4 regions of the Psychrobacillus sp. FSL K6-2836 genome follow, and region 1 is predicted to be linked to each of the others. Evidence: riboswitches for the same ligand, from Rfam matches in the RefSeq annotation. Region 1 holds a riboswitch; each other region holds the start of a gene.

Region 1 (3,396 bases):
CATTCTAAATAAACTAACTACACTGTTGTCAATGTAACATAATATTTAATTGCAAACAACCATACAATTACCAGAGTCATCCAATATAAAAATAGCTAAACTACTTTTTTACCTTTGAGACTCCAGATAGAGAAAAATAAGATTAGGATGACGACTACCGTTATAAATCCAAAAATAACGGATCCAGTAAGACCCAATATTAAATAACCAATTGCTGCAATGACAGCACTAATAATAGCATAAGGTAACTGTGTCATTACATGGTCAATTACGTTAACTCCTGCACCTGTTGCTGACATAATGGTAGTATCAGAAATTGGTGAACAATGATCACCAAAAACTGCACCTGCTAAAACTGCAGCTAAAACAGGAAGTAATAATTCCGGTTCTACGACCATAATGATGCTTGCACCAATTGGTATTAAAATACCGAATGATCCCCATGAGGAACCAGTTGCAAACGCCATAAAAGCGGTTAAAACAAATAATAAGAAAGGAATTATACCGACTGGAATATTATTTTCCGTAACGATTTTAGCTAAAAACTCTCCTGTTCCCAGTGCATTTATTAAAAATGAAAGAGCCCAAGCAAATATTAAAATACAAATAGCTGGTAACATTGAATTAATACCAGATATAATCGCTTTCCCTATTAACCCAGCATTTGCTTCTGGATTTCTCTTTAATTGACGAGTGTATAACAGAATCGCTAATATACTCGATACAATTCCACCTATAAATAAAGAAAGTGGAACGTCTGTATTCTCAAAAATAACAAATAAGTTCATTACTTTTCCTGAAGCCTGGTACCCTGTCCAAAACATTGAAACAAGTGTTATACCTATTAACGATACAATTGGTAAGATTAAATCATTCACTTTTCCATAATTATTTTCCGGGAAATTACCTTGTAAATCACCTGGATTTGATTTATTGGGATCAAAAAGCACTCCTGTTTCTTTTGCACGTTTTTCATGTTTTTTCATCTCACCTAAGTCATTGTCTGTCCATGCTATAAAAAATACCATTGCAAGTGCAGCAATAACATAGAAATTCATCGGGGCCATTATCAGAAATGCCTGAAGTGGTGTATAGTCTGTTACTGCATAAGTAGCGAAAATAACACCTAACTGACTTATTAGAAAAGCTCCCCAACTAGAAACTGGAGAAACTACACAAACTGGTGCTGATGTAGAGTCGATAAAATAAGCTAGCTTTGCACGTGATACTCGGTGAGAATCTGTGATTGGACGGGCAATTTGTCCAACAGCAAGTGCATTAAAATAATCGTCTACAAAAATAATAATACCTAAAAAGGCAGTTAATAGTTTTGAACCACGATTCGTTCTAATACGTTTGACTGCCCACGCTGCAAACGCAGTACTTCCTCCTGATAAGCTGACCATCGCTGTAACTACTCCAAGCAGCAAGATAAAAGACAATATATAAATATTATACATATTCAATCCATTATCCCAAAACGACGTGATAAAGGAATCCCAAAGAATGATTAGTGAATCAACGGGTGAAAAGTTTTCTACTAATAGAGCTGCCGAAACGATTCCGACCCCCAATGATAATAAAACCCTCTTCGTCACAAGCACCATTACAATCGCTAGTAGTGGTGGTAAAATTGAAAATATCGTATTTTCCAAAACAAATCCTCCTCAAATATAAAAAAGCCAACCTAATATACATATAGGTTGGCTTTTAATTAAAATTTCAAGCATAAATTTTATATACTTTGTAGTTCTCCATTTATACTTTTGTATAAATGACAGTGTTATTTTTGTTTAAAATAACCCCAATTAGATTTGTTTCGACGATCAGCATCTAATTTCGGCAAAACTTCCTTCCGTTTACAATCACAGTTGTCATTCTCCTGTAAACTACTCTTAAGTTCTGCAGCCTCTACCTATTTCTATTCATTTCTACCAGTATAACAGTAAATACTAGGTTATAAAGGTTTTTTATTTTTCTGGTAATGGTAGTGGTACTTCTATTGATGGAGCTGCATCCCCGTCGCCACCTGTGTATATATATGGAACCTGGCCTTGAACAATCCCCATTGCAACCGGGATACTCTGTTCAACCGTACTCATTTTACTTGCTAGAGGAACAATTATTTGTACGTTTACCGTAATATGGATATTGACTTCAACATACGCATTATTAATACCAAATTTAGTAATTGAAGGCACTACATTTGATTGTACATTACCAATGACGTGAAAGCGTATAGGAATTTTCGGACCTAAGTTTCCAATGATGGGGATATTCGCCGCTTGCCCCATCGGAACGAAAAATACGACTCCCCCCTGATCCTCCATCGTTTGTTTATCGTACTCGATGTCATCTAAATAAGGTAGACTTGAAAAGTTACCCTGCTCAGCCTGTTCTAAATGAGACTGAACAAGCTGATTTGTATCAGATAGTATACGATTTATTATTTCTGTATTAAATCGAGTAGTGACCATTGTAGTACTATCTGATGGCACCTCTTCGATTATGTCATTTACATCGAGCGTATTCGAAATTCTTGAGTTAATCGCTTTATTTATTACCATGGATGCTATTTTAGTTGTTTGAACTTCTGCATATTCCAAGTAGGTAGCATTCAACTGCTTATTAATATAATAGATGAGTCCTCCAACTGATAACATAAAACAAGTTAAAAAAATGGCTAATTTACGCTGATTAGTAAAGAAAGTAAATCGCTTTTTTTTCTTTCGATAGAACAAAAACAATCCCCCTAATTACTACTTATGTAAGGAGGGGGATTTTCATGACTTATATTCATTTTTTTCATACTGTCCATACCATTTTACGACATCTCGAATCATTTCGGGCATAAAGTATTGTTTTGGAGCAAACTTTAATGAAGGAAAAAAGTAACCAAATGTAAACATATCTAAAGTTGCCAACGTATATATGTTTTCATGCTCAAGTGGCTTTTCATCGACTAACACTGAACCATCTTCTAGCTCTTGAAGCTGTTCGTATAGTATTGCTCCAAGAAAGTTACCTCTAAAACCTAGCCCCTTTACTTCAAGCTTTGGCCATTTTTCATTTTTCGCTGTTCGAATAACTTCGAGTAGCTCTGTACCGGTTAAAGTAATAACACATGGATTAATAGGGTGCGGCAAACATTGATGTAAGTCTCTCGCAGTAATTGGCCCCTGCTGTAGGTCCTTTAAGAAGATACCCGCCGGAAACATCGCACAGTTTGCATTAGTAAAGGAAAGTAATGCTTTTCCGAAGAAATGAGATAAATCAGATTCCATAAACCATTCCTTTTTCAATATGGATGAGTTGTAAAAAGCAATACTAGACATTTCAGCTATTCCTTCATTTTCCCAAGCTAACTGTGAATCTTTTGCGTTCATTGGGACTGAC
Region 2 (3,396 bases), 280 kb from region 1:
CACTAACCTCTTTCTAAGAGTTATAGGAGGGCGACGGGCAGACTAACGCCATAAAATTACCATAGAAAAAAGAGGCTGATCGTGACTGCGTCACAATCGACCTCTTTAAAAATCAATTTGATTTTATTTGAGATAGTTTAATTTCATCGTTACTTTAAACTATAAATTATTGTACCGATTGATGGGTTAACGCAAGATCGAATTCGTCATGCAAGGCATTTGCGGCTTCAATCATATGTTGCTGAGGTACTACAACAGACACTTTTATCTCAGATGTACTTACCATTTTCACAGGAATATTCTCTGTTCTCAGGCGATCAAACATTTGAGCTGCAACACCTGGGTTCGAAACCATACCAGAACCTACAATAGAAACCTTTGAAAGACCTACTTCAAAATCTGCGAAGGTAAAGCCAAGCGTTTGTTTATGTGTTTCTAAAACTGTTATCGCTTCAGCCAGAGATTCTTTTTTTATAGAAAAAGAAACTGCTGGCTTCACTCCATCAACTATCGACTGAACAATTATATCCACGTTTATATGGTTTGTAGCTAGAGTTGTGAAAATAGAAGCTAAAGAGCCATTAAATGGCACCTCATATTCTATAGTTAATCGAACGATATCGGATTCAAACGCTACCCCACGAACTACTAAATTATTTTCCACATCTACTTCCTCCTTCAAAATCGTTCCTTCTCCATCTTTATAGCTTGAGCGTACTCGTAATGGAACCTTATAGTTTTTAGCAAATTCAACAGCACGTGGATGTAATACCCCTGCGCCTAAGTTAGCTAGTTCAAGCATTTCGTCATATTCAAGTTGGTCAAGTTTTCGAGCATTCTCAATATAACGTGGATCGGATGTATAAATACCATCAACATCCGTATAAATGTCGCAAATCTCAGCTCCGATGGAAGCAGCAATAGCTACAGCAGTTGTATCAGATCCTCCTCTGCCAAGAGTAGTAATCTCTCCAGCTTCTGTTATCCCCTGGAAACCCGCTACAATAACTACTTTATTTGTGGCAAGTAAACCGTCAATTTTAGAAGGATCCAGTTTTAGTACTTTTGCATTTCTATGTACATTATCTGTTATGAGACCTGCCTGAGCACCAGTTAGAGAGATGGCATCTATCCCAATTGCATTTAACTTAATAGCTAGTAATGCCATCGTAACCTGCTCACCATTCGATAAAAGCATGTCCATTTCTCGTTTGGATGGTGATTCCGCTAATCCGAAAGCAAGGTTTGCTAATTCATCTGTTGTTTTACCCATTGCAGATACAACAACGACAATATCATTTCCTTTTTCTTTTTCACGTTTCACCCGATTAGCAACATTTGAAATTTTTTCTGTTGATTCAACTGAAGTACCGCCAAACTTCATTACAATTTTAGTCATGTATATCCGCTCCCTTTTTTGTCCCGCTTTCACGTGCAGTGAGACTCCCACTTCAACGAATCCACAATGTACAATGGCCTATGTGGGAAATCAACTGCCCGTTAAAGCCCGAATGGTTCAACTAACATAATAGGGAATGAAGAAAATCCCCATCAATTGAAGTTTCTCTTTACTGAAAGGATCAAAAAATGCTTTTCACATATTGTGAAAAGCATTGTCTCATACACGGTCCAAAAAATCTGCCCATGTGAGATAGCCCTCCAGAATATAAATTCTGACAATCCTACATCTATTAAATGCAGAACCAACAATAAAATAGGAAAAGCTATTCTATGTTTCGGCGAAAAACCCTTTCCTCAGCCATTCTAGGAACTTTCCTTCCTCCTGCTGAGTACTGATGTCTAATCGCACCTCTATCTTCACTTAAATACAGTGAATATTAAATTCATATAACCATAACACATGATTATTCAGAAGACAATACATTTTTCTGAAAATGACCAATCATTATATCTGCCTGTTTACTCGGAAGTCCCGCCGCCATTAATTCATCTTTACTTGCAGCTTGAATTTTCTTTAAGGAACCAAAATGTTTTAATAATAACTTTTTCCGCTGAGGTCCGATACCTTCAATACCATCCAGCGAAGATGCAATCGTATGCTTTCCTCGTTGCTGCCTATGGAATGTTATAGCAAATCGATGGACCTCATCCTGAATTCGTTGTAGCAAATAAAAACCTTCACTAGTCCGCTTCATCGGTATTAGCTCCAAAGGGTCTCCGTAAATAAGCTGCGAAGTTTGATGCTTGCCATCCTTTGCAAGACCTGCAATTGGAATATCTAGCCCAAGCTCATCCTCTATAATTTCACGTGCAGCTTCAATTTGTCCTTTGCCTCCATCAATAATGATTAAATCAGGTAGCGGCAAATTTTCCTTAAGTACACGAGTATATCTTCTACGTACAACTTCACGCATTGCTCCGTAATCATCATGTTTAGCTGCAGTTTTTGTTTTATATTTACGATAATCCTTTTTACTGGACCTACCATCGATAAAAACAACCATTGCGGATACTGCATCAGTCCCATGAATATGCGAATTATCAAAAGCTTCAATGCGCATTGGAGCTGCAATCCCCATCGAATCACCAAGCTGCTCTACTGCTCCGATCGTCCGTTCCTCTTGTCTTTCAATCAAATGGAATTTCTCCGTAAGTGCTATTTGAGCATTCTTTTCCGCTAATTCGACTAGATTTTTTTTCGTGCCTCTTTGTGGAACAAAAACCTTCATCTCTAGAAGCTTTGAAGCCAAGTCGATATCCGTACTTATAGGAACATAAATTTCTTTAGGTTTAATATGTTCTGACTTCGCATAAAATTGACCTAAAAATGTTATAAACTCCTCTTCAGGATCTCGGAAAATAGGAAATAGCGAAACGTCTCTTTCTATAAGCTTCCCTTGTCGTATAAAGAATACTTGCACACACATCCAGCCTTTATCTACATGGAAACCAAAAATATCTCTGCTTGTGAAATCATTCATCGTCATTTTTTGTTTTTCCATCACTTGTTCGATATGTGAAATTTGATCGCGATACTCTTTTGCTCGTTCAAATTCAAGTGCTTCTGCAGCTGAATTCATTTTCGCAACCAATTCTTTTTTCACTTGCGTATGCCCGCCATTCAAGAAACTAATAATTTCATGAATGATTGTATCATAAGCATTTTCTTCCACTTTTTTCACACAGGGAGCTAAACACTGTCCCATATGGTAGTATAGACAAACTCTATTTGGCATCTTTTGACATTTACGAAGTGGATATAAACGATCTAGAAGTTTTTTCGTTTCATGTGCCGCATGAGAATTTGGATAAGGTCCGAAGTATTTCCCTTTATCTTTTTTTACCTGCCTTGTAATGATCAGTCGAGGATCTTGTTCCGCAGTAATTTTAATATATGGATACGTTTTATCATCTTTTAACATAATATTATATTTT
Region 3 (3,396 bases), 460 kb from region 1:
GGTTCTAACAGTTCATTTGTTACAAGATATTCATATAATAACGAAGTAGCTGAAGTTAATTTGCCTTCATGATCTTCCACTAAAATATATCCCCACTCATAATCATTAAAATGCAAAGCAGATTTATGATGATCAATTAGTTGGACCTTCCCTTTTGCATCGTAAAAATCATTAAGCCTTTTTTCATTATCCTCGTTTGGAGTCAAATCAGTTATAAATAAAAACGTATCTGGCTCATCATTTTCTAAAAAGTATTCAATCTCTCGATTAAGGGATGAAATCGAATTATAACGCACCTTCACTTGCTCTCCAAAAGCTAGCTTTGCTAAAATGCCACATCCGACGCCATCTAAATCATTATGAGACAATAATTTATACATCCTTTTCACCTCTTGATTAGTATGGTTTTAACGTTTGAAACTTATTAATTTTCATCAAAAATATAGTTTATCATGTCATAAAAATAAGTTAACACTTATTTTACAGGTAAACTGTTGCAATAGTATAAGAAAACATGTATTATCTTAGTAATTAAATATTCTCTTATTTCAAATACATTTGAAGTAAGGATAGAGGCGCGAAGACCATCAGTACACATTCGGAGGATAATGAGATCCTATGACAATTGTGGAAAGGGGGATTTGCCGAAGTTGAAAGAATCTCATTTTTCTTGAAGCTGGTTCAGCTGTTGAATAAACACTGAATTGTCATATAGGAGACTATATGGAGGGCTATCTTACGCACGGAAATATTACTTTATTTCTATTGCAACAACGAGCCCCTCGTTGTTGCTTTTTTGCGTCTACATAACTTGACTAAACAACCGTCAAGTTATGCCTCCGGCGGATGTCACAGATTTTGAATTTCGCTAGTGTAATTCAAAATCTGTACGCAATTACGCCGAGGCGTAATTGATACCGCCCTTCTCCCTGAATTTTTAATAATAAAACTAGAGGATGTGGAGAAGTTATGAATTTTGGACAAATATTAACGGCTATGGTGACTCCTTTTGATCATAATGAGGAAATCGATTTTCCAGCTACACGAAACTTAATAAATTACTTAATTGCCAATGGAACAGAAGGCTTAGTTGTATCTGGTACTACTGGAGAGTCTCCGACGTTAACTGAAGAAGAAAAAGTCCAGCTGTTTAAATTTACAGTGGAAGTTGTGAATGGTAGAGTACCAGTAATTGCTGGTACTGGTTCATATAATACAAAAGCGTCCATTGATCTAACAAGACAAGCAGCTGATGCAGGTGTCGATGGTATTATGCTTGTAGTTCCGTATTATAACAAGCCTTCACAAGAAGGTTTGTACCAACACTTCAAAACTATAGCTGCAGTTACATCATTGCCGATTATGCTATACAATATTCCAGGCCGTAGTGTCGTCAACATGTCAGTGGAAACGGTTATCCGTCTTTCTAAAATACCAAATATCGTTGCTATTAAAGAAGCTGGTGGGAATTTAGATGCAATGTCTGAAATTATTAGTAATACACCGGAAGACTTTTCGCTATATAGTGGTGATGATGGGTTAACAATCCCGGTACTATCGATTGGTGGAACAGGCATCATTTCAGTAGCATCACATGTTATTGGAAATGAAATGCAAGCAATGATTGCAAAGTTCAACAGTGGTAATGTAAGGGAGGCAGCTAAGGATCACCGCAAATTATTACCTATCATGAAAGCTCTATTTGCTGCACCAAATCCTACTCCTGTAAAATCTGCATTAAATTTAAAAGGAGTTCCTGTAGGAGGTGTTCGCTTACCTATGATTCCTTTGAATAAAGAAGAGCTGACTTCTTTACAAGAAGTACTATCCACATTGCCACAAACCGTGAAAATATAGGCTTTTCAATTGTTTACAGATAAAGAGGAAGAGCGAACTCAATTTAGAATTCGCCCTTCTTTATTAATTTCTATATTTTACTGCTAAACCTTTAAGGAATTTACGTGCAAAATTATCCCCGCATTCCTTATAATTACGATGTCCTGGTTTTCTTAAAATAGCACCTAGTTCGCCTTTAGATACAATAATTCCGCCATCATCTAATACTTCCAGCATATCTTCCGTTGTTAACTGTAAAGCTACTTTTAGTTTCTTCAAGAGTATATTATTCACATGATCCTTCTGCTGTTCTGCAGGCTCTGGATTAGTAGGTTGTCCCTGTTTTGGATCCTGTTTACCTCTTTTATGTGTGATTAAACCATTCAAAAATGATTCCAACATCTTGTTGTTACACTTCATATGATTTTCATCTTCCACTACTTCTTCATCATCAATATCTTCTTTTGATTTAGTAAGAATTTTAAGTACATCTTCTTTTGTAAGTTCAACGCCACCTAGTTTAAAAATCTCTACCATGTCTTTGTTTTTAATATCTAGGGCATATCTCAATCTGATTAATATATCATTATTTTCCATTTATTAACCTCCTATAAAACTATCTATATAACCAATATCTTCTCCATTTTACACGATTTCAATTCCACTATGTTACTGCCTTACAAATTTAACTTTAAAATTAGTTTCATAAAAATAAATGTGCCTGGTTCTAACACAATTCAGAATTGCATTAGAACCAGGCACTTTTTATTCTGCTGTTTTAGTTGTTTTAAATTTAGAAACTGCATCAGCAAGATTCATAGCAATTGTCGCCAAGTGTTGGGAACTTGCTACTACTTCTTCCATCGAACCAACGGATTCCTCAGCGGACGCAGCTGTCTCTTCTACACCTGCAGCAGATTCCTCTGAAACGGAAGCAATTTCTTGAACGGATGCATTAATCTGTTGGCTATTTGCGCTAACTTGTGCTAAATTCTTTGAAATCTGCTCTACCTTTTCTGTCATTGCATGAATACCACTTGTAATTTCCTTGAATTTTTCACCAGTACGTTGAATCTGTTCTGTTCCATCTGTTACTTCTTTATAACCGTTCTCTAAAGTGGTAACTACTGATTGAGATTCATTTTGTATTGTTGCGACAATATCGGTAATTTCTCCAACTGAATGGGATACCTGCTCCGCGAGCTTTCTCACCTCATCTGCTACAACTGCAAATCCTTTTCCATGCTCGCCTGCTCTTGCTGCTTCAATTGCTGCATTCAAAGCCAATAAGTTTGTTTGATCGGCAATAGATTGAATAACCTCAACTAGTGTTGATATTTCATTCGTTTTGTTATCTAATCCTTTTACTCTGTCCACAGAGCCTTTGACAATTCCATCGATATCTTTCATTTTATTAACGGATAGTTCCATTAACTGCTGTCCATCCTCAGCACCTAGGGTCACCAGATGAGAATCTTCAACAATACCTCTACTCGATTCATCCGAACTTTGAATAGCTTGTGCAAAACCATCCATCATTTCAGAAATATCCGATGCACT
Region 4 (3,396 bases), 1.3 Mb from region 1:
GGAATGGTAAAAACTAGGGAAAGGGGGATACTCATGATTGGGGAGGAAAATATTATACAATTAATTGGAAACTTCGGATTTCCCATTGTAGTCACTATTTATTTGTTGCATCGATTTGAAAATAAAATAGACTCTCTTGAAAATACCATTCACAATATAGCAAATGTTGTTAACAATAGTATAGAAAAAAGAAAGTGACTTGTAACACAGATGAAACTGATGTCCTGTTGATAATATAAATTGTTAAAGACGAAACTGCACTTTTGGAAGTTAAGCTTATTTTCACTTTGGATTCACGATTTTCTTTAATGAAGATGAAAGAAGTGAAAAGTAATCCATCCCGAGTGTTAACTCAAAAAATGGATTACTTTTTTCATGTCAATAATGAGTATATTTTTTTGATTTATTCATTAGGGATTAGGGGTTAACTAAATTGAAAGAAGTAGTTAATGTTTATGCAATATAATCTTCATTGGGAATATCATCGGCAGTGCCTTTATTGTAATACTTACCTTTTGTTAATACCGCAATAAAAACTGTAAGAATTGCTGCTAAAATGGCTGCAAAAAAAGCAGCAGTACTTTGTAAAAAATTCCCCATATAACCTAGTGCTGCAAATGTGCCTAAGCCACTAGATACGATCAAAGATACAACTCCAACGGGATTCCATTTGTATAAATATTCTTGGCGCTCCTCATAATAACCATTACCAATTTTCAAAACTTTTTTTACGATTAATGCATCGGTAACTAGTATAGCTGCCCATGAAAGTAAAAATACACCTTGAAATGTCATAGCGGTATCTAAGTAATCAACAATGCCACCAAGCATTAGGGCTATTGCGCTGATTCCACTTACGACTACCCAAAACCGACGCCCGGGAGTAAATTTAAAGATGTTTTCAAAGAAGTTGGATAAAGATAAGGAACTACTATATATATTAGTAATATTTATACGTAGTTGGGTTAACATAGTGAATAATGCTCCGCCAATGCCAAGAAGCATTACAATATAAACTCCTGGATTCGGTTCACCTAAGCGAACACCAAACCATATGCCTAGACCACCCATAATACCGAAACAGAAAATTTGTGGTATAAAACCGATTGCCACAGATCCAACTTTAATATCCTTCGGTTTTAAAAAACGTGCATAATCCGAAGCTAGTAGGGCTGTTAGACCCATTATTCCGTGTTGAACTCCTATGCATAGAAGTAAAGCTTGTCCTCCAACTTGAACTCCTTCAGGTAGATAAGTCCAAAAAGGTCCTTCAAATACTGGAGTCTTATAAAACGAAATAACAATAGCTGCTATTAAGAAAACAACGAATATAGGTAAAGACCTCTTTTGTAATTTATCTAGCTGTTTAATGCCAAACCAATTTAAAGGTATAACGATAAAACCGAAGAAAATGATTAATGCCCACTCTTGTAGGTTGGGGAAGAAGGTATGAACCGCGGAAACTAAAATGAGACCTTCAAATGCACAATACATAATAAAGTTTGTCGCATAGAGGAAGGATGTTAAGGAAGCACCTATATAGCCAAAGCCTCCACTTCTAGATAATAAATTGACATTCATTCCAGATTTTGCAGATAAGTAAGCAATGAGGGTTCCCAGTATACCGGCAACTATTATTGCATAAATAGAGGAGATAATAGCATTAATTGCTCCAAATTGAAGAGCCATTACACTCCCCATTTGAAAGTAAAAAATCGCAGTGGCTATTCCGAACGTAATATTGGTTATGCTTAACCAACCCATATTTCTTTGGCTACGGGGCACCTTCTCTAATGAATAGTCTGTGTCTTTCTCTTCAGTTACTTTGTGATCTGTAAGTTGGACAGATCTCATAATATCAGCTCCTAATAAAAAATAATTATCCATGCGGGTAGACGCTTTGATAACTAAATTTCTTTATTTTTTTGACGCATCTATTCATTATAACATATACTTAGCTAAATATAATTCTAAAGTAGTTGACAGAAATATATGTGTATTGTAAACTATGAAACATAATTGAATACAGCCTCACTTAATATAGTGAGGTAGAGGCGCGATATTTAACAGTCCTTAGTGGAGTTTGAGAAGCTATGATTCTATGGAGAAGGAAATATCGCCGAAGTTTGTAATATTGCTCGGTATTACTTGCTGGGTCTGCAGTTAATAATTGCAGGACTGTCCACTATAAACATCCCAGTTTATAATGGTGTGCTATCTCATTTGGGAAAAGTAGAGGATTTAGGGCAACTATACATATTGCGACCTGAGTTCATCTCAGGTCTTTTTTTGTACAAGTTGTCTTTTTTTATAAGTAAGAACATATATTGATAAAAAGGGAGTAATTATAATGAAAAAGAGATTAGTATTTTTAACGATATTCGTAAGCTTTTTGTTTTTATTAGCAGCATGTGGAACAGATACTACAGAAACTTCAGGATCTTCCTCTGACGATACTAAAGAAGCAGCTGTAGATACGTTTACAGTAGGTTTAGAAGCTGGTTATGCACCTTTTAACTGGACACAACTAGATGACTCCAATGGTGGAGTGAAGATTGATGGTAACGCAGAATATGCCGGTGGATATGATGTAGAAATTGCTAAACGCATTGCAGACGGATTAGGAAAAGAACTAGTTATCGTTAAAACAGAATGGGATGGACTTGTACCATCATTACAATCAGATAAAATCGATGCAATTATCGCAGGAATGTCACCTACTGAAGAGCGTAAAGAAACAATTGACTTTTCGGAAAACTATTACACATCCAACTTTGTTATGGTTGTGAAAAAAGGTGGTTCTTTTGAAGGGGCTACTTCTATTCAAGACTTTAGTGGTGCTAAAATCACAGGCCAGCTGAATACTTCACATTATGGTGTAATCGATCAAATTAAAGGTGTGAAAAAACAACCAGCATCTGATAACTTCTCCGCAATGCGTGTAGCATTGGAATCTGGAGTTATTGATGGCTATGTATCTGAACGCCCAGAAGGGATTAGTGCTTCTTCTGCAAATGAAAACTTCGCAATGGTTGAATTTACAGAAGGATTTAAAGCTGCAGAAGAGGATACAGCAGTGGCAGTAGGGTTGAAAAAAGATAGTGATTTAACTGAGCAAATCAACAAAATTTTAGCGGAAATTTCTGAAGAAGAGCGACAAGAAATTATGGATGCTGCTATTCATAACCAACCAGCGGCGAAATAAGGATGAAGTGATACCGGCTGCATCTTTTTGCAGTCGGTTTTTATTTGGAAGGAGGGAAATACATGAGCATAGAATATATTATTTCGATGATTACAAGTAACTGGCCGATGTTCCTTCGTGGAGCAGGAATGACGTTATTAATCTCTATAATTGGGACGATTATTGGAGCGGTTATTGGTTTGCTGGCAGGG

Evidence for each region. Region 1 has a riboswitch for lysine ahead of MKY37_RS17070 (Na+/H+ antiporter NhaC family protein). Riboswitches for the same ligand answer to the same signal wherever they lie in the genome.
Region 2: another riboswitch for lysine. It lies ahead of MKY37_RS18515 (aspartate kinase); the one in region 1 lies ahead of MKY37_RS17070 (Na+/H+ antiporter NhaC family protein).
Region 3: another riboswitch for lysine. It lies ahead of dapA (4-hydroxy-tetrahydrodipicolinate synthase); the one in region 1 lies ahead of MKY37_RS17070 (Na+/H+ antiporter NhaC family protein).
Region 4: another riboswitch for lysine. It lies ahead of MKY37_RS10590 (transporter substrate-binding domain-containing protein); the one in region 1 lies ahead of MKY37_RS17070 (Na+/H+ antiporter NhaC family protein).

The regions. Positions count from the first base shown of each region.
Region 1 covers NZ_JBBOOM010000001.1:3,549,395-3,552,790, reverse strand. The annotation lists gene MKY37_RS17070 (Na+/H+ antiporter NhaC family protein) at 96-1,655, opposite strand; lysine riboswitch at 1,740-1,922, opposite strand; gene yunB (sporulation protein YunB) at 1,971-2,741, opposite strand; gene MKY37_RS17060 (bifunctional metallophosphatase/5'-nucleotidase) at 2,784-3,396, opposite strand, start outside.
Region 2 covers NZ_JBBOOM010000001.1:3,825,741-3,829,136, reverse strand. The annotation lists gene MKY37_RS18515 (aspartate kinase) at 167-1,399, opposite strand; lysine riboswitch at 1,645-1,823, opposite strand; gene uvrC (excinuclease ABC subunit UvrC) at 1,866-3,396, opposite strand, start outside.
Region 3 covers NZ_JBBOOM010000001.1:3,090,897-3,094,292, reverse strand. The annotation lists gene MKY37_RS14725 (DHH family phosphoesterase) at 1-380, opposite strand, end outside; lysine riboswitch at 563-742, shown strand; gene dapA (4-hydroxy-tetrahydrodipicolinate synthase) at 970-1,857, shown strand; gene MKY37_RS14715 (YehS family protein) at 1,921-2,433, opposite strand; gene MKY37_RS14710 (methyl-accepting chemotaxis protein) at 2,602-3,396, opposite strand, start outside.
Region 4 covers NZ_JBBOOM010000001.1:2,263,079-2,266,474, forward strand. The annotation lists gene MKY37_RS10580 (YvrJ family protein) at 34-198, shown strand; gene MKY37_RS10585 (purine-cytosine permease family protein) at 454-1,854, opposite strand; lysine riboswitch at 2,042-2,225, shown strand; gene MKY37_RS10590 (transporter substrate-binding domain-containing protein) at 2,351-3,205, shown strand; gene MKY37_RS10595 (amino acid ABC transporter permease) at 3,268-3,396, shown strand, end outside.